3 regions of the Anaerolactibacter massiliensis genome follow, and region 3 is predicted to be linked to each of the others. Evidence: predicted binding sites of a transcription regulator. Region 3 holds the regulator's gene; each other region holds the start of a gene.
The links. The regulator Rex, encoded in region 3, represses fermentation and respiration genes when NADH is low (regulators of the CRP and FNR family bind a similar motif). The targets are predictions, from matches to a motif close to GTGAANNNNTTCAC.

Region 1: the regulator Rex is predicted to act here: its motif matches at 3,625-3,638, upstream of C7E00_RS01600 (acetyl-CoA C-acetyltransferase).
Region 2: the regulator Rex is predicted to act here: its motif matches at 5,246-5,259, upstream of fucO (lactaldehyde reductase).

Annotation. Positions count from the first base shown of each region.
Region 1 covers NZ_OLMH01000001.1:314,864-320,984, forward strand. The annotation lists gene C7E00_RS15960 (hypothetical protein) at 1-223, opposite strand, end outside; T-box leader at 297-536, shown strand; gene C7E00_RS01585 (methionine ABC transporter ATP-binding protein) at 596-1,612, shown strand; gene C7E00_RS01590 (methionine ABC transporter permease) at 1,612-2,271, shown strand; gene C7E00_RS01595 (MetQ/NlpA family ABC transporter substrate-binding protein) at 2,291-3,181, shown strand; gene C7E00_RS01600 (acetyl-CoA C-acetyltransferase) at 3,779-4,978, shown strand; gene C7E00_RS01605 (enoyl-CoA hydratase-related protein) at 4,983-5,759, shown strand; gene C7E00_RS01610 (3-hydroxyacyl-CoA dehydrogenase family protein) at 5,777-6,121, shown strand, end outside.
Region 2 covers NZ_OLMH01000002.1:2,039,033-2,045,153, reverse strand. The annotation lists gene C7E00_RS13255 (glycoside hydrolase family 2 protein) at 1-1,544, shown strand, start outside; gene hslO (Hsp33 family molecular chaperone HslO) at 1,541-2,434, shown strand; gene dusB (tRNA dihydrouridine synthase DusB) at 2,413-3,390, shown strand; gene C7E00_RS13240 (hypothetical protein) at 3,453-4,034, shown strand; gene fucO (lactaldehyde reductase) at 4,085-5,230, opposite strand; gene C7E00_RS13230 (TetR/AcrR family transcriptional regulator C-terminal domain-containing protein) at 5,336-5,893, opposite strand.
Region 3 covers NZ_OLMH01000002.1:13,443-19,563, forward strand. The annotation lists gene tsaE (tRNA (adenosine(37)-N6)-threonylcarbamoyltransferase complex ATPase subunit type 1 TsaE) at 342-794, shown strand; gene tsaB (tRNA (adenosine(37)-N6)-threonylcarbamoyltransferase complex dimerization subunit type 1 TsaB) at 791-1,396, shown strand; gene rimI (ribosomal protein S18-alanine N-acetyltransferase) at 1,393-1,860, shown strand; gene tsaD (tRNA (adenosine(37)-N6)-threonylcarbamoyltransferase complex transferase subunit TsaD) at 1,838-2,854, shown strand; gene C7E00_RS03565 (redox-sensing transcriptional repressor Rex) at 2,924-3,547, shown strand; gene asnS (asparagine--tRNA ligase) at 3,577-4,965, shown strand; gene C7E00_RS03575 (LicD family protein) at 4,988-5,818, shown strand; gene C7E00_RS03580 (ABC-F family ATP-binding cassette domain-containing protein) at 5,829-6,121, shown strand, end outside.

The sequences.
Region 1 (6,121 bases), on a different contig from region 3:
TCCAATGCTGATTCATTTCAATGATGGCGAGTGCTTCATCAGCGATATCTTCCATCCTTGGATGGTCAGCGGATAAGAGATATCCGACCATGCGGCGCATGGCATTCTCGGTCTCCAGTTCTTCTGCTAATGCATAGCCGAATTCTTCCGGATAGCCCATTTTCCGGATCAGCTGACAGATCTGGGCAGTTCTTTCTTCTTTGGTGTATTCCTTTTTGCTCATGGGTTCATTGTAATGTTCCGTGAGAGAATGAGAAAAAAGAAGTTGATTTTCTTCTTCAGAATCGTATACTGATTTCAAAGCCTTGAAGAGAAGAGTAGTCTGCTCTCTGCATTCCAAGAGAGTTCCGGAACTGGTGAAACGGAACAGTGCAGGAACAGAGGAAGATGGTCTCAGAGCTGCAGCACTGAACTGGAGTAAGTGCTGACGGGAGTTCCCGTTACCGGACAGGAGTATGTCTGTACTCAGTGAGTCATCTGCAGTGATGCGGATGAGAAGCAAGGTGGTAACACGAGAGATCAATCCCGTCCTTGAAAGAACCATGGAGTGTTCTTGCAGGGACGGTTTTTGTTTCTATGGGAAAGGAGGAGCAGCATGATTGAACTGAAGCATATCGTCAAGGTGTTTGAGACGAAAAACGACGATATTCATGCGGTCAACGGGGTGGATCTTACGATTCATGATGGTGAAATCTATGGCATCATCGGGTATTCCGGTGCCGGAAAATCCACACTGGTCCGGATTGTCAATCAGCTGGAACGACAGAGTGCCGGCGATGTGATCATCGACGGCCGTACGATGCAGAACCTCAGCAAGAATGAGCTGAGACAGGAAAGGCAGAAGATCGGCATGATCTTCCAGCACTTCAATCTTCTGTGGTCAAGAACCGTGCAGAAGAACATTGAGCTGCCGCTGGAATTTGCCGGAGTGCCGAAGGAAGAACGGGAGAAGAAGGCTGCAGAGCTGATTCATCTCGTAGGACTGGATGGCAGAGAGAACAGCTATCCGAGCGAGCTCTCGGGCGGACAGAAACAGAGAGTAGGAATTGCCAGAGCACTGGCAAATGACCCGAAGATTCTGCTCTCAGATGAAGCAACCTCGGCACTGGATCCGGATACGACGGAACAGATTCTGGATCTTCTGAAGCAGATCAATCAGAAGATGGGAATCACCATTGTGATGATCACTCACCAGATGGAAGTTGTTCAGCAGATCTGTTCCAGAATGGCTGTCATGAGCGAAGGAAAGGTTGTTGAAGAAGGAACTGTCAAAGAACTCTTCGAGCATCCGAAACATGAAATCACGAAGCGCTTTGTTCAGAATGTCAATGCCTCTGAAGAAATTGAAACACTGGCAGAAAACCTTCGGAAGAAATATCCTGATGGAATCCTGCTGAGACTGATCTTTACTTCCGGGACGGATGATCCGGTGATCTCTGATGCGATCCGTCTGGTCAGCTTTCCGGTATCCATTGTGCAGTCTGATATCACCAGCACCAAAGATGGTCCATTCGGAACCACCTACCTTCATCTCTTCCAGGCAAAGGACGAAGAGTATAACAAGTTCGTGGAATACCTCGTGTCGAGGAATGTGAAAGTGGAGGTGCTGTGATGATTGAATCAACGCTGAATGTGGAACAGCTGCTCCAGGCGGTATGGGAAACAGTCTATATGACTTTTGTTTCTCTGTTCTTTGCTGCAGTCTTCGGCCTTCTGATCGGAATTCTGCTCTATTGCACGCAGACCGGAGGACTTCTTCAGAACCGGATCCTGAATCGTATCGTCGATATCATCGTGAATGTTCTGAGAGCCATTCCGTTTCTGATTCTGCTGATCCTCCTCATTCCTCTGACCAGGGCTCTGGTGGGAACCATGCTTGGCGCAAAAGCGGCATTGCCGCCGCTGATATTTGCAAGCACGCCATTCTTTGCGCGAATGTGCGTGATCGCGTTCCAGGATGTGGATAAAGGAACGATTGAAGCGGCAAAGTCCATGGGGGCTACCAATGCTCAGATTATCTTCAAAGTGCTTCTTCCGGAATCCATGCCTGCAATCGTCTCAGGGATTGCAGTAACCGGAATCTCTCTGGTGGGATACACAGCTATGGCCGGTGCGATCGGCGCTGGCGGCCTCGGAAATCTTGCATATATGTATGGCTTTGCAAGACGGAACGACGCCATCCTCTACAGTTCCACGGTGATTATTGTCCTGATCGTATTCGTGATCCAGTGGATCGGCGATGCGGTCGTAAAGAAAATCGATAAACGATAAAACAGGAAAGGGAAAGAAAATGAAAACAGGAAAGTTCACACGAATCATCTCCTCCGCAATTCTCGCATTGTCGCTTGCTGCATGCGGAAGCAGCAGCACTGCAGCTAGTTCCGCACCAGCAGCTGCTTCTGCCTCAGCAGCAGCTTCAGCAGCCGCTTCAGCTGAGCCGCAGACTCTCTCCGTCATCGCTACTGCAAACCCGCATGAAGTCATTCTGAATGCAGCAGCACCGATTCTGCAGGAAAAGTACAATATCAAGCTCAATATCATTGAAACCGAAGATTACTACACTCCGAACAGAGCAGTGAATGATGGCGATGCGGATGCGAACTTCTTCCAGCATGTACCGTTCTTTGATAACGAAGTTGCAGAGAATGGTTATGATCTGGTCAATGTTGCAGGAGTAGAGATTGAACCGTTCGGTTTCTATTCGAAGAAGTACAGCTCACTGGATGAACTCCCTGATGGTGCGCATATCGTCACTTCCAATTCAGTTGCAGACCATGGCCGTATTCTTTCTATCCTTGCAAAGGCAGGGCTCATCACACTGAAAGATGGCGTAGATGAACTGACCGCAACGAAGGAAGACATCGTTGACAATCCTCATAACTTTGATTTCTCAATTGAGGTGAACCCGGAGCAGCTGACCAATACCCTGGATGATGACCAGGCAGATCTCGTTGCCATCAATGGGAACTATGCAATCGCTGCAGGCCTCAAGCCGTCTCAGGATGCACTGCTGCTTGAACAGGCAGATGCTTCCAACCCTTATGTGAATATCCTGGTCACCCGTACAGAACTTAAGGATGATCCTAGAATCAAGGCACTGGCAGAAGTTTTGACCTCTGATGATATCAAGAACTTCATCAGGGAAACCTGGACAGATGGTTCTGTCATTCCAGCAGAATAAGATTGTCTGATCAGAATCTGAATCTGCAGAAGTTCTTCCGGAAACGGAAGGATTTCTGCTTTTTTTTCTTTTCGGCAGGAAGCCCGGAACGATGATCGGAATCATCCGGGTCTCATCTCTTTAGAGGTCTTCATAGGATCGTCATATCTGCACATTCTGCACTTTGAAAAAGAGCTATTTCGGATGAAATCTCTGGCAGAAATGATGGAATGGTCAGAAGACAGTAATTCAAAAAAAGAATGAGTATTTCATGATGCTTGAAATGACAGGCACGTAGAAACGGGTTCATAGATTATGATCGGAGAATTTTTATTTTTCATAAGAGCTGAAATAAGACCATTATCTACGCGTATTTGCACATGAATATTGTCAGATAAGCATGATCTGTCAAAGGATAGCAAAAATTTCGCTTGTTAAATGTAAGCGCTTCAGAAAAACATAAAATGAATTAATTCACAAGCTAAAAACAGAAAATTTGAATGATAGCGGTTACATGTGATTTCTTTAACAATTTGCTCTTGATTCCGGATTCCGGAGTGGTAAGGTAATCACTGTGAAATACATCACAAAGTAAAAATGAAAGAGAAGGATGAGCAGATGGCAAAGAAAATCGTAATTGCAAGTGCATGCAGAACAGCGATCGGCAAGATGGGCGGCGAACTGAGCACGGTCCCGGCAGTGGATCTCGGAGCAGCAGTAATCAGAGAAGCAGTGAAGCGTGCCGGGCTGAAGCCTGAGCAGGTGGATCATGTATATATGGGCAATGTCATCCAGGCAGGTCTGGGACAGAATCCTGCCCGGCAGGCTTCCATCAAAGCAGGTCTTCCGGTTACCTGCCCGGCAGTTACTGTGAACGTGGTATGCGGATCAGGTCTTGATTGCGTGAATATGGCTGCAGAAATGATTCTGGCAGGCGATGCGGATGTGGTAGTAGCCGGCGGCATGGAATCCATGAGCAATGGTCCGTACCTGCTGCCGCATGCAAGATTCGGATATCGGATGAACACGCCGAAGGATGGTCTCGTAGATGCCATGGTGCATGATGCATTATGGGATGCATTTGGAGATTATCACATGATGATCACTGCTGAGAATGTTGCGGAGCAGTGGCATCTGACAAGAGAAGAGCTTGATGAGTTCTCTGCTCATTCCCAGAACAAGGCTTGCGATGCAAGAGATCATGGCAGATTCAAGGATGAGATTGTTCCGATCGAAGTGAATCTTGGCAAAAAGAAAGGCATCGTCACCGTGGATACGGATGAGGGACCTCGTGAAGGCCAGACACCGGAAGTTCTTGCAAAGCTGAAGTGCTGCTCTGGCAAGCAGGGCGGTGTTGTCACTGCCGGCAATGCGTCAGGGATCAATGATGGTGCTGCAGCTCTGGTCGTGATGTCTGAGGAAAAGGCAAAGGAACTTGGCGTGAAGCCGATGGCAACCTGGGTTGCCGGCGGTCTTGGCGGCGTAGATCCTTCCATCATGGGTGTCGGCCCGGTTGCCGCAACGAAGAAAGTTCTTGCGAAGACTGGCCTGACGATTGATGACTTCGATCTCTATGAAGCAAATGAAGCATTTGCAGCACAGAGTGTAGCAGTTGCGAAGGAACTGAAGTTCGATCCGGCAAAGCTGAATGTGAATGGCGGTGCTATTGCATTAGGCCATCCGGTCGGAGCTTCCGGTGCAAGAATTCTCGTTACGCTTCTGTATGCAATGCAGCAGCGCAATGCACATCGCGGTCTTGCAACACTTTGCATCGGCGGCGGCATGGGCTGCGCAACGGTGGTAGAACGCGAGGACTGAGAACATGTCATTCGTGACGTATACAGCAGAAGGTGCGGTCGGAACGATTGCTGTGAATCGTCCCCAGGCACTGAATGCATTGAATTCCGAAGTGCTTGAAGATCTGAGCAGAGCACTGGATCAGGTTGATCAGAGCGTGATCCGCTGCCTGATCATCACCGGCACCGGAGAAAAATCATTTGTTGCCGGTGCGGATATCGGGGAGATGAGCTCTCTGAACGAAGAAGAAGGAAAAGCATTTTCGAAAAAAGGAAATGATCTGTTCCGAAGGATCGAGACGTTCCCGATTCCGGTGATTGCAGCAGTCAATGGCTATGCATTAGGCGGCGGCTGCGAGCTGGCAATGTCCTGCGACTTCCGGATTGCTTCAGAAAATGCAGTATTCGGACAGCCTGAGACAGGACTTGGAATCACGCCGGGATTCGGCGGAACGCAGCGGCTGGCCAGACTGATCGGTCCTGGCTATGCGAAGCAGATGATCTATACGGCGCGCAATATCAAAGCTGACGAAGCGTTGCGGATCGGACTTGTGAACAAGGTTGTTCCGCTTGCGGATCTGTTAGCGGAAACTGGAAAGCTTGCTGGTCAGGTTGCGGCGAATGCTCCGATTGCAGTGCGTTATGCAAAGGCAGATATCAACGAAGGTCTGGAGCTTGGCATGGATGAAGCGACAGCTCTGGAAGAGAAGCGCTTCGGTGCATGCTTCACAACACATGATCAGAAGGAAGGCATGAACGCATTCCTGGAAAAGCGCAGAGAAAAGACATTCACGAATAACTGAAAAGAGGATGAGATGATATGAAGGTAGCAGTAATCGGAGCCGGCACGATGGGCCGGGGTATTGCTCAGACATTTGCACAGTGCCCGGAAGTAGACAAAGTATATCTCTGTGATCTGGAAGTGGAATATGCAGAGTCCGGACTGAATCGGATTGTCAGTGCTTTTTCGAAGAGAATCTCCAAGGGGAAGATGACCCAGGAAGAGGCAGGAAACATTCTTGCCAAGATCCAGACTGGTACAGATGAAATCGCAGTGGATCCGGATCTCGTTGTGGAAGCAGTCATCGAGAACATGGAGCTGAAGAAGAAGCTCTTCAAGCATATGCAGAATGAAGTTGTCAGAAATCCGGACTGCATCTATGCG
Region 2 (6,121 bases), 2.0 Mb from region 3:
GAACGGAATTATCCGGGACGAAGGAGATTCTTCAGCCCGGGCAGGTATTGTGGTATCGGCATTCGTTTGCCTACCAGCCGACGACGGATCGGACAATTCTGAACTTTGAAGCGGTGGATCAGTGCTGCCGGGTATGGGTGAATGGAGTAGAGGCTGGTGCTCATGAAGGCGGCTATGCGCCGTTTTCATTTGATATCAGCGGCATGATCAAAGAGAAGAACGAAATCCTGGTCCGGGTGACTGATGACAGTGATCAGGGAATCTATGCATATGGCAAGCAGAAACTTGTTCATGGCGGGATCTGGTATCGGCCGATGAGCGGCATCTATCAGACGGTATGGCTCGAGGATCTTCCTGCACATGCAGTAGAAGATCTGAAGATCACGCCGGATTTTGATCATTCAAGGGTATATCTCCGCATGGCGGGAACCTTCACGCAGGCTGTGATCACGGTGTTTGCGGATGGGGAGCTCGTGCATCGGGGTATCACCTCAGGCAAGGATTATACGATTCCGCTGGAAAGCGTCCATCCCTGGTCGCCAGAGGATCCGTTTCTGTATCAGCTTTTTATCCAGACGGAAGATGAGACGATCAAGAGCTACTTCGCAATGCGGAAATTCAGCAGCGGCAGAGATTCGCATGGAAAGATCCGGTTTCTGCTGAATGGAAAGCCTGCGTTTATAAGCGGAGTTCTGGATCAGGGATATACCCCGGATGGATGGATGACATATCCTTCGGAAGACATGATGCGCTATGAGCTCACCAAGCTGAAAGAGATGGGCTTCAATATGGTGCGCAAGCATATCAAGGTGGAGTGCCGCAGGTGGTATTCGCTGTGCGATCAGCTCGGACTTCTGGTCATGCAGGACATGCCCAGCGGAGGCAGCCCGTATTCGTTCTGGCTGACGGGAATTCTGCCGACGCTTGGAATCCGCAGGATCCATGACAATCAGTATGCGAAGTTCGGCCGCGCAGACGAAGCGAGCCGGAAGGCGTATTATCTGGAACTGGATCAGATGCTTGATACGCTGTACAATTACCCCTGCATCTTTGCGTGGGTTCCGTTCAATGAGGGCTGGGGCCAGTTTGACAGCTGCGCGGCATCGGAATATATCCGCGACTATGATTCGACGAGGCTGATCGACAGCGCCAGCGGCTGGCATGATCAGGGAGTCGGAGACTTCAATAGCAGGCATTGCTATTTCTATCGGTTCCATGAGCCGAAAGAGGATGGGAGAATTGCGCTTCTGAGTGAGTTCGGAGGTCTGATGTATCTGGAATACGGGCACAGTGAAGTGGATTCTCTGCATGGACTCTATCGGAAGTACCGGAACAAGCTGAAGCTCAATGAGGCGGTATTTCGTCTTTATGAGAAGAATGTTCTGAGGAATATTCCGAAGGGACTGTCGGGGTGTGTCTTCACGCAGGTGGCTGATGTCGAAGAGGAGTGCAATGGCTTGTTCACAGCAGACCGCAGGGTGATCAAGATTGATGCGCGGAGAATGCGCAAGATGAATCAGCGGTGTATCAGGAGTGTGAAATGATGAAAGATGAAATTGTGATTGCTGAGGCTTTGAATGGCCAGGTGAGAATACATGCGGCAAGAACGACTGCAATGGTAAAAGAGGCAGCCGAAGTGCATCACTGCTGGCCGACGAGTGCGGCAGCACTGGGCAGGACGATGACGGTAACGGCATTGATGGCAAGTGATCTCAAAGACCCTGAGGAACATGTGGTCGTGACGATTGACGGCAAAGGACCGGCAGGAAAGATCAGCGTGCAGGCTGATGGGGCTGGCAATGTGCGCGGCATGATCGGGAATCCGGAAGTATACCTGAGCAGAGCGGATGGGCATCTTGATGTCGGCAAGGCCGTCGGAATCGATGGAACCTTATCCGTTTCCAGAGATATGGGGCTGAAGGAGCCGTTTACCGGCGTTGTGGCATTGCAGACGGGCGAGATCGGAGATGATTTTGCATATTATCTGGTGCGCAGCGAGCAGACGCCGTCGGTGGTTGCCGTCGGAGTTCTGGTCGGTACGGATACGAAGGTGAAGACGGCTGGCGGAATGATCATCCAGCTGCTTCCGGATGCGTCGGAAGAGACGATTGAAGCGGTGGAACAGGTAACAAAGACCATGAAGCCGATGACGGAATATATGGATGAAGGAATCGAAGTCGAAGATCTGATCCGGCTTCTGTTTCCGGATGCGGCGATTCTTGAACATAAGCCGGTGCAGTGGCATTGCGGGTGTTCCAAAGAGTATTATGGGGAGCTTCTGCTGACGCTGCATGAGAAGGATCTGAAGGACATGATGGAAGAAGATCATGGGGCAGAGATCACCTGTTCGTATTGCGAGAAGCAGTATCGTTACAGTGAAGAAGAACTGAAGCAGCTCCTGGAGAAGAAGCAGTGTGGAAAATCGGCAGCGTAGAGATTGAGAGCCAGGTCGTTGCGGCGCCGCTTGCTGGAATTTCGAACCCAGTCTACCGGCAGCTTTGCCATTCGTATGGAGCCGGGCTGGTGGTCAGTGAGATGATCAGCGATAAAGCTCTGCATTTCCGCAATCAGCGGACGTTTGATATGTGCCGCACGGTGCCTGGAGAACATCCGGTGAGTCTGCAGTTATTCGGAGGAGATCCGGAGACGATGGCAGAAGCTGCCAGGTATCTGGATGAGCACACAGACTGCGATGTGATTGATATCAATATGGGATGCCCGGTGACGAAAGTGCTGAAAGCACATGCGGGCAGCTGGCTCATGGCAAATCCGGATCTTGCAGTGGAAGTTGCAAAAGCAGTGGTTTCCAATACGAAGAAGCCGGTGACGGTGAAGATGCGGGCTGGCTGGGATCAGAATCATATCAATTGCCCAGATCTGGCAATGAGACTGGAGCAGGCAGGAGTTTCGGCGATTGCCGTGCATGGCCGCACCAAGAGCCAGTATTATTCCGGCAATGCTGATCTCTCGTATATCCGCATGGTGAAAGAGGCAGTATCGATTCCGGTGATCGGCAATGGCGATATCCGTTCCGTCAGCGATGCAAAGCGCATGCTGGAAGAAACGAGATGCGATGCGGTGATGATTGGAAGAGGACTGCTCGGAAAGCCATATCTCATCGAAGAACTGAATCGGGGATTAAGAGGAGAACCATACAAAGAACCTTCGTATGAAGCAAGACTGGATCTGTGCCTGGATTATGCAGAGAAGCTGTGCGCGTATGAAGGAGAGCATACCGCTATCAGCATGATGCGGGGCATGGCTGCCTGGTATGTGGCGGGCATGCCGTATTCTGCCGAGTGCAAGGCAAAGCTTTCCGGCATGAATTCTCTGGCCGAGATGAGAGAGATCATATCTGCCTATCGCCTGAGGCTGAATCAGAAAGAGTAATCATGCATGCAGACTGCAGGGAAACAAACCCTGCAGTTTTGATATCTGCTATGATGAGTGACATGAGAAGAAGAAGGATCAGAAAGCCTACTCCGGTATTCTGGATGATTGCAGTTCTGGCAGTGATTCTGACGGCAATATTCGTGCAGAGATCACCGACGGATCCGGATCAGTACAGTCACTATGTGCGCAGGCTCAGCTATGAGGAGATTGCACCATGTTCGGATAGCCCTCTGAAGACCTATATGGACTACCGGACGATCACGGATGAGACTTCTGATCAGTACCGCTATATCCGGGAGTATATGAAGATAGATCGGAAGACCGGTCTTCTTTATGACGCGGATGGATTTCTCGGCGTGGCTCTTGGCTATTCGTTCGGATCCATCGGAACCAGGTTTTATTTCGTGCTGGATACCGGAATCATTCTGCCGGTCGTGAAAGTGGAAGAAAAAGATCCGGCAGATGCGCCGGATGGGTGCAGGGTGGAACTGAATGGCTCTGTGCTGGAGTTTGTGATTGATGCAGAGCGGGCTGGTGCGTATTTCGGCGTGGCAAGCAATGGCATGGTGCTGCAAGGCAACTTCAATAATGATTCCAGGTTTGAAGGATCGATTCAGGAAATCGATCGGGTGACAGAGTAAGAAAAGACTCGCGGCATCCGGAGATGTCACGAGTCTGATCTTCTGTTCAGTTACATCAGCTTGCGGAACATTTCGATGACCTGTTCCTTGGTTGCTTCACGAGGGTTGCCCGGATAGCATGCATCATTGAGAGCATCTTTGGCGAGCTGATCCAGATCTTCTTCGCGGATCTTCTCGTTCTTTTCCGGAATGCCTACATCCTTGGAGAGCTGCTTGACTGCATTGATCGCAGCGTCTCTGTATTCTTCCTGGCTCATCTCATCGACGCCTTTGACGCCCATGGCACGGGCAATTTCACGATACTTTTCACCCGTATAGTCGCGGTTGAATTCCATCGTGATCGGCAGGAACATTGCGCAGGCAACTCCATGCGGCGTGTCGTAGTGAGCACTGAGCGTATGTGCCATGGAGTGGTCAATGCCGAGACCTACATTGGAGAATCCCATGCCGGCAATATACTGGCCGAGGGCCATGCCTTCGCGTCCCTTCGGATCATTGGCAACTGCAGCTCTGAGATTCTCGGAGATCAGACGGATTGCCTCAAGGTGGAACATGTCAGTCATCTCCCAGGCAGCCTTCGTAGTGTAGCCTTCGATGGCATGAGTCAGTGCATCCATGCCGGTGGAAGCGGTCAGTCCCTTCGGCATCGAGGACATCATATCCGGATCGACGACTGCGATGATCGGCATATCATGCGTATCGACGCAGACAAACTTGCGCTGCTTCTCGACATCGGTGATGACGTAGTTGATCGTGACTTCGGCAGCAGTGCCGGCAGTGGTCGGAACGGCGATGATCGGAACGCTCGGGTTCTTCGTCGGAGCAACGCCTTCCAGAGAACGGACATCTGCGAACTCCGGGTTTGCGATGATGATGCCGATAGCCTTGGAAGTATCCATGGAAGAACCGCCGCCGATTGCGAGAATGTAATCTGCACCGGAATCCTTGAATGCCTGAACCCCATGCTGGACATTCTCGATGGTCGGGTTCGGTTTGATATCGGAATAGACTTCATACGGAAGACCTGCTTCGTCGAGGAGTTTCGTTACTTTGTCAGTCACATGGAACTTGACGAGATCCGGGTCAGAAGCGACGAATGCTTTTTTGAAGCCTCTGCTTTTGACTTCAGTCACAATCTCTTTGATCGCGCCGAAGCCATGGTAAGAAGTGCCATTCAGTGAAATACGATTTGCCATTATTTTCTCCTTCTCGTGAACGAATTCACGTTACATGATCAGTGTAGCAGGGAAAGAGAAAAGAAAAGCGTTACACTTCATGACTTGTGTAACACTTTCACAAATTTATTCGAATACATGGAGTTTCGTAAACAGGCGGTACAGTTTCGGCGGCATGGCATCGATCATCAGATCAGCCAGCTCTTCCGGAGAAGTCTTCATACCTGACAGGACCCACTGACTTGTCTTGTATACACTTGCCTGACAGTACATTTCCAGCAGTTCCCGGATTTCTGAATCCGGATCATGTCCGGTCTTTTCGCGGATCAGATTGCAGTAGAATGCCGTGATGCGCTCGAAGTCATGATTCTTCAGGTTGTTCTGGGTATCAGTGCGGAAGGCATTGGTGAAAAAGATCTGTTCCTGGCGGATGTACCGGAACTTCTTCACGAGACCTTCATGCAGGGTCTTTCCGCTGCCCATCTGATCAAAGGACAATGCAAGCAGCTGATCGAAGTACTGATTGGCAAGATCATACTTGTCCAGGAAGCTGCGGTAGAAGGTCTGCCTGGAAACCCCGGCAGCGTCAGAGATTTCCCTGACTGTGATGTCTTCCAGCTGCTTATGGCGCATGCATTCCTTGAGTCCTTCAATTAACTGATTCTTCGTTGCTTCATTTCTCATCGGTTTAATGGTAGCAGAAAAGGAATGACTGGGTAAATGGATCATTGCAGGAACTGATCCAGTCAGAAGCATCGTAAAAACTCAGAATGTCGTGAACACCTTTTTGATTCTGTTCTTTTCTCATAACATAAACAAGTTCTGCAAGGGTCAATGCTGAAACATATCCTTCCGTTTCACTTGTTTCTCAGAGTGACTTTTTGGAGACTTTCATTTTGAATTGTCAAAAGC
Region 3 (6,121 bases):
ACTGACTGGCCATTGGGAACACTGAATCAATATTTGAATCCATGATCCTGATTCTTTGTGCAGATGCTCCGAAAGGTCTCAGAAATGAAAATGGGATGTTTAGGGGACCTTTGTTATAAAGCAATGAAATCATTTATCCATGCAAAGGGAATCAGAAAACGGGGACAGCGGCAGCTTACTAAACGTATCTGTTTTACTCTACCTCGGGCTTAGTTCTTTTGATGCATCCATTCCTGCATGTGATGATTCTTCTGCTGATGGCTTACGAACCTCTGAAAGTGGGTATTTATGCATGCAATGGCACTCAGAGCGTGTATAATTAATGCCTGCGAGGCACAGTTATGAAAGAACTGAAAGTGATTACGAAAAGTGTCGAGGAAACGCATGCGCTTGGAGAAAAGCTCGGTGCTCATGCGAAGCCTGATATGGTATTCCTGATGAAAGGCGATCTCGGGGCGGGTAAGACGTGTCTGACCCAGGGAATTGCAAAGGGTCTGGGGATCACGAGAACCGTTACCAGTCCTACCTTCACGATCCAGAAGTTATATCATGGCCGGCTGGAGCTGAATCATATTGATGCTTATCGGCTTGAAGGGGTTCATCAGGATCTCGGGTTTGATGAGTATCTGACAGATGGCGGGCTGACGGTCATTGAGTGGTCTCAGTTTGTACCGGATCTTGTTCCGGAAGAGTATCTTTCTATTTCAATCCGTCTGCTTGAGGAAAGTGATCGGGAGTTTACGATGACAGCGAATGGGGCTGAATACGAACAGCTTCTGGAGGAAATCAGATGATTACATTATGCATGGATACTAGTACTCAGTATCTTGTGATTGCGCTGATCCGGGATGATCAGATCGTGGCGAAGTTCCAGGAAAAGTGCTGGAAGAAGCAGTCGGAAGAATTGTTTCCGAGATTGATGGATCTGATGAAGGAAGCCGGTCTGGAACCGGAAGATATCGGTCAGGTCGTGGTCAGCGAAGGCCCTGGCAGCTATACCGGTGTACGGATTGCGATGACAGTGGCGAAGGTATTCTGTGCAATGCGGAATCTTCCGATCGCAACGGTTGGCACGCTGCAGCTGTTTGCTGGCATGGAGCCAAGAGCCCGCGTCGTCCTTGATGCAAGAGGAGGCCGTGTCTATACAGCGGTTTATGAATATGGGGTTCTTTCCGGTACGGTAGAAGCGAAGCCTTGTGAAGAAGTGAAGGCAGAGATCCTAGAAGCGGAAACCGTGATCGGCGATGGCAGTTTGGTAGGAAGAGAAGACCATATTCCGGATCTTGCTGAGAATTTCCTGGCGCTGAAAGATCAGTGGAAGTATGCAGAGAATGTGCATCTCGTAAAGCCGGAATATCTGAAGAGCAGTGAGAGCTACCTGCCTCATCATCAATGATCCGAGCTGCTGAAGACCAGGATCTTGATCGCATTGCCGAGCTGGAGAATGTGCTGTTTGCGGACAGCCCGTGGCCGTGGAAGGAATTCGAGCATGAACTGCATGAGAATCCCTTTGCAATTCTTCTTGTCGATGAAGAAGAAGGAAGGGTAGTCGGGTATCTTGACTACTGGATTCTATATGAGCAGGCTCAGGTTGCGACGATCGGAGTGGATCCGGAATATCAGAATCGCGGCATCGGCAGTGCATTGCTGAGCTATGCAGAGAAAGATGCGGCAGATCAGGGCTGCGAGACGTTTTCCCTGGAGGTACGCGTAAGCAATGCTAAGGCAAGGCATCTCTACGAGAAACATGGGTTTATTCAGGTGAATATAAGAAAAGGCTACTACGAGAATGGCGAAGATGCGTATCTCATGGTGAAGCCGATTGGAGGTCAGAAAGATGACGCTGATATTAGGGATTGAGACAAGCTGCGATGAGACAGCATGTGCGGTAGTCCGGGATGGGAAAGAGATCCTTTCCAATGTTGTTTCGAGTCAGATCAATGTGCATACATTATATGGCGGGGTCGTTCCGGAAGTAGCGAGCCGCATTCATGTGGAGAATATTTCTGCAGTTATCAGCGAGGCGGTAAAGCAGGCTGGGGTGACGATGGATGACATCGATGCGATTGCCTATACCCAGGGTCCTGGTCTGATCGGTTCTCTGCATGTTGGCGTGCAGGCTGCCAAGACGCTTGCCTGGGAGTTCCATAAGCCGCTGATTCCGATTCATCATATCACCGGGCATATCTTTGCCAATCAGTTCGTGACGGATCTGGAATTCCCGTTAATGGCATTGGTTGTTTCGGGCGGTCATACGCAGCTTGTATGGATGGCGAATGACTGGGACTTCAAGGTCATCGGCACAACCATGGATGATGCGATCGGCGAAGCATATGACAAGGTTGCCCGTGTGCTGGGCCTCGGCTATCCGGGCGGACCGGTCATGGATAAGCTGGCTAAGCTCGGCAAGGCAGATCCGGACTATGTGCTGCCGACGCCGAAGACGGCTAAGCCTTATGACTTCTCGTTCTCCGGCCTCAAGACCGCAGTGCTGCAGCTGGATCAGCGTCTGAAGAAGCAGGGCAAGGAAGTTAATCCGGCTGATATGGCATATGCATTCCAGGAGACTGCACTGAATTCCATGACGGATAAGACATGTGCAGCGGTAAAGGAATTCAAGCCGAAGATGCTGGTACTGGCAGGCGGAGTTGCGGCTAATTCCCGTCTTCGTTCCATGATGACGGACAAGATGAAGGCTTATCCGGAAACGAAGCTGGTCATTCCGCCTCTGAAATGCTGCACGGACAATGCGGCAATGATCGGTGCGGTGGGTTATACTGCGTACCTTCATAAAGCATTCGGCGGATTTGATGCCGCCGCAGATCCGGGTCTGATGATGCCAGGAGAGAATTAATAATCTTGTTAGGATTATTCATATTATCACATTCACTAGTTTATGATACACTGTACCCAGGTGAAAAATATGGAAAACAATAAACTAGTACCAAAGGCAACACTGCATCGTTATCCGGTATATCTGAAGGCCCTGCGCCGTCTGAAGGCAGACGGAGTGGATCGCATCATGTCCCGGGAACTTGCCGATTATGTCGGCATCGAATCTACCACGATCCGCAGAGACTTCAGCTTTCTCGGGAATCTCGGGAAGCAGGGTTATGGCTATAAGGTTGATGATCTGATTCAGATCTTCAGCGATCAGCTCGGCATGAACTTTGATGAGAAGATCATTCTGGTCGGATGCGGAAACCTCGGAAAGGCACTTCTGAACTACAATCACTGGAACCATGTGGTCGGTGAGATTGTATGTGCCTTTGATCTGAAGCCGGAAGATGTGAAGGGCGCAGGTGTCCCGGTCTACAATCTGAATGAGATTGCAGAGAAGAAGCCGGAAGGATGCCGGATTGCAATTCTGACGATTTCCCGGGAAGTTCAGCCTACGGTTGATCTGCTCGTGAAGAACGGAATTACGGGATTGGTAAGTTTTGTGAGCGACCATTTCACAGTGCCGGCAAATGTACATGTGAAACAGATCGATGTCGTGTCGTCGATTCAGGAGCTTGTCTTTGAGGCAAACTCCATGCAGAAATAAACAGCAGTAAGGAGAGATCGGAGAATACTATGCTGAGTGAAATGACGGTCAGGGAATTGTATGAACTGACGAATGAAGGGTCCCAGCTGGAGAAGGACCAGGTGGAATATGTGTTTCTGCAGGGCTGGGTCAGAACGAACCGGGCTGGCAAGAATGTCGGATTTCTGGCATTGAATGACGGTTCGTATTTCAAGAATGCCCAGATCGTCTATGAGCAGTCGCTGGCGAATTTTGCAGAAGTCGGAAAGTACCTGACCGGCACTGCTGTTTCGGTGACCGGAAAGTATGTAGCTACTCCGGATAACAAGCAGCCGTTCGAGATCCAGGCAACGGAGATTGTGCTGGAAGGAGAGTGCGACAAGACTTATCCGCTTCAGAAGAAGCGTCATTCGTTTGAGTATCTCCGTGAGATCGGTCATCTGCGTCCGCGGACCAATACATTCAGTGCGGTATTCCGGGTTCGTTCCGCGCTGGCTATGGCTATTCATGAGTTCTTCCAGGACCAGGGATTTGTCTATGTCAATACGCCGGAAATCACCGGCAATGATGCTGAGGGTGCCGGCGAGACGTTTACGGTTACCACCCGCAGCGATGGCAAGTATGACGAAGACTTCTTCGGCAAGCATGCCAGTCTGACCGTTTCCGGTCAGCTGCAGGCTGAGGCGTTTGCTCTGGCATTCCGCGATGTGTATACGTTCGGGCCAACGTTCCGGGCTGAGAATTCGAATACGACGAACCATCTTGCTGAGTTCTGGATGATTGAACCGGAGATGGCTTTCGCTGATCTGGAAGATGATATGGACTGCATCGAGGACATGGTGAAGTTCTGCATCCAGTATGTGGAAGATAACTGTCCGGAAGAGATGAAGTTCTTCAATGAATTCATTGAGAAGGGTCTGATTGAGCGTCTTGATCATGTGAAGAACAGCGAGTTCCGCAGAATGCCTTATACCGAAGCAATCGAGATTCTGAAGAAGGCAGATCCGGAGCAGTTTGAAAATAAGGATATCCACTGGGGCATGGACCTCATGACCGAGCATGAGCGGTATATCACCGATAAGGTAGTGCAGGGACCGGTGTTCCTGACGGATTATCCGAAAGACATCAAAGCATTCTACATGCGCCAGAATGAGGATGGCAAGACGGTTGCTGCCTGCGATCTGCTGGTGCCGGGTGTCGGCGAGCTGGTCGGCGGCAGCCAGAGAGAAGAGCGCCTCGATGTGCTGGAAAACCGCATGAAGGAACTTGGTATGAAGATGGATGGATATCAGTGGTATCTGGATCTTCGCCGGTACGGCGGCTGCAAGCATGCGGGGTTCGGTCTGGGCTTTGAGCGCTTTGTCATGTATGTGACCGGCATGGAGAACATCCGTGACGTGATTCCGTTTGCACGGACGCCGCGCAACCTGATGTTCTGAGAAACAGGAGTATATTTGGAAAATGGAAGAATATGTACTGAAGCAGAACCCGGATGGGACAAAGATCACAGTTCATGATGTCCAGATGGTTCTTCTGGAGATGATGAAGGATATCGATGAGCTCTGCCGCAGGAACGATATTCCCTATTTTCTTTCGGGCGGAAGTGCGCTTGGTGCGGTTCGCCATAAGGGGTTTATTCCGTGGGACGATGATGCGGATATTTTCATGATGCGCAGTGATTTCATGCGCTTCATTGAGGTCATGAAGGAACAATGTCCGGACAAGTATGTATTTCAGTGCTGGTATACGGACAAGCGGTTCAACGTGCTGATTCCGGGCATGAAGATCCGCAAGAAGGGAACGTATCTGAAAGAAGTGAATTCCCTGCTGTCCAATCGATGCACAGGGTATGATGGCTGCGATGGTGTATTTCTGGATGTGTTTGTCTGGGACTATGCCACGACCGATAAATGGAAGGACCTGCCGCCCCGGCTGGCCAATGACGTGCTCATGGTTCCTGAGATCATTGCGGACAATGTCTTCCATGTGAATCCGAAGGGAATCAAATCCCTCATCATGCATAATGCGATTTCATACAGCGAGCGGTGCGAGAAAGAACACAGCCCCTATATCGGCTTTGATCTGACCTGGGTCTGGAAGAGTCCTTTCCATCCGTTCATCTTCCGCTATGATGATATTTTCCCGGCGCAGTATGTGCCGTTTGAGGACACTGAACTGCCGATTGCCCATCATCCGGAAGAATATCTCAATACTGCGATCGCTCCGAGCTGGAGACAGCTGCCGCCGGAGAACAAGCGGTTTGCAAAGCATATCGTAGATATCAGATTGTAAGGAGAATCAGGTGCTTTATCAGGTAAGTCATGCAAGCAAGTCCTTCGGTGCGGATTCCGTATTCGAGGACGTGCAGTTTGAAATCAAGGGAACTGAGAAGGTGACGATCGTCGGCCGCAATGGCTGCGGAAAGACTACATTCCTTCGCTGCATGTGCGGAGAGATGGATTTCGATTCCGGAACGGTTTCCAGAATGAACGGGGTCACGATCGGGTATCTTGCGCAGAAGCCGCTGTCGGATGACAATCTGACGGTTGATCAGGAACTGCGGGCGGTCTTTGAGCCTGTTCTTGCCATGGAACA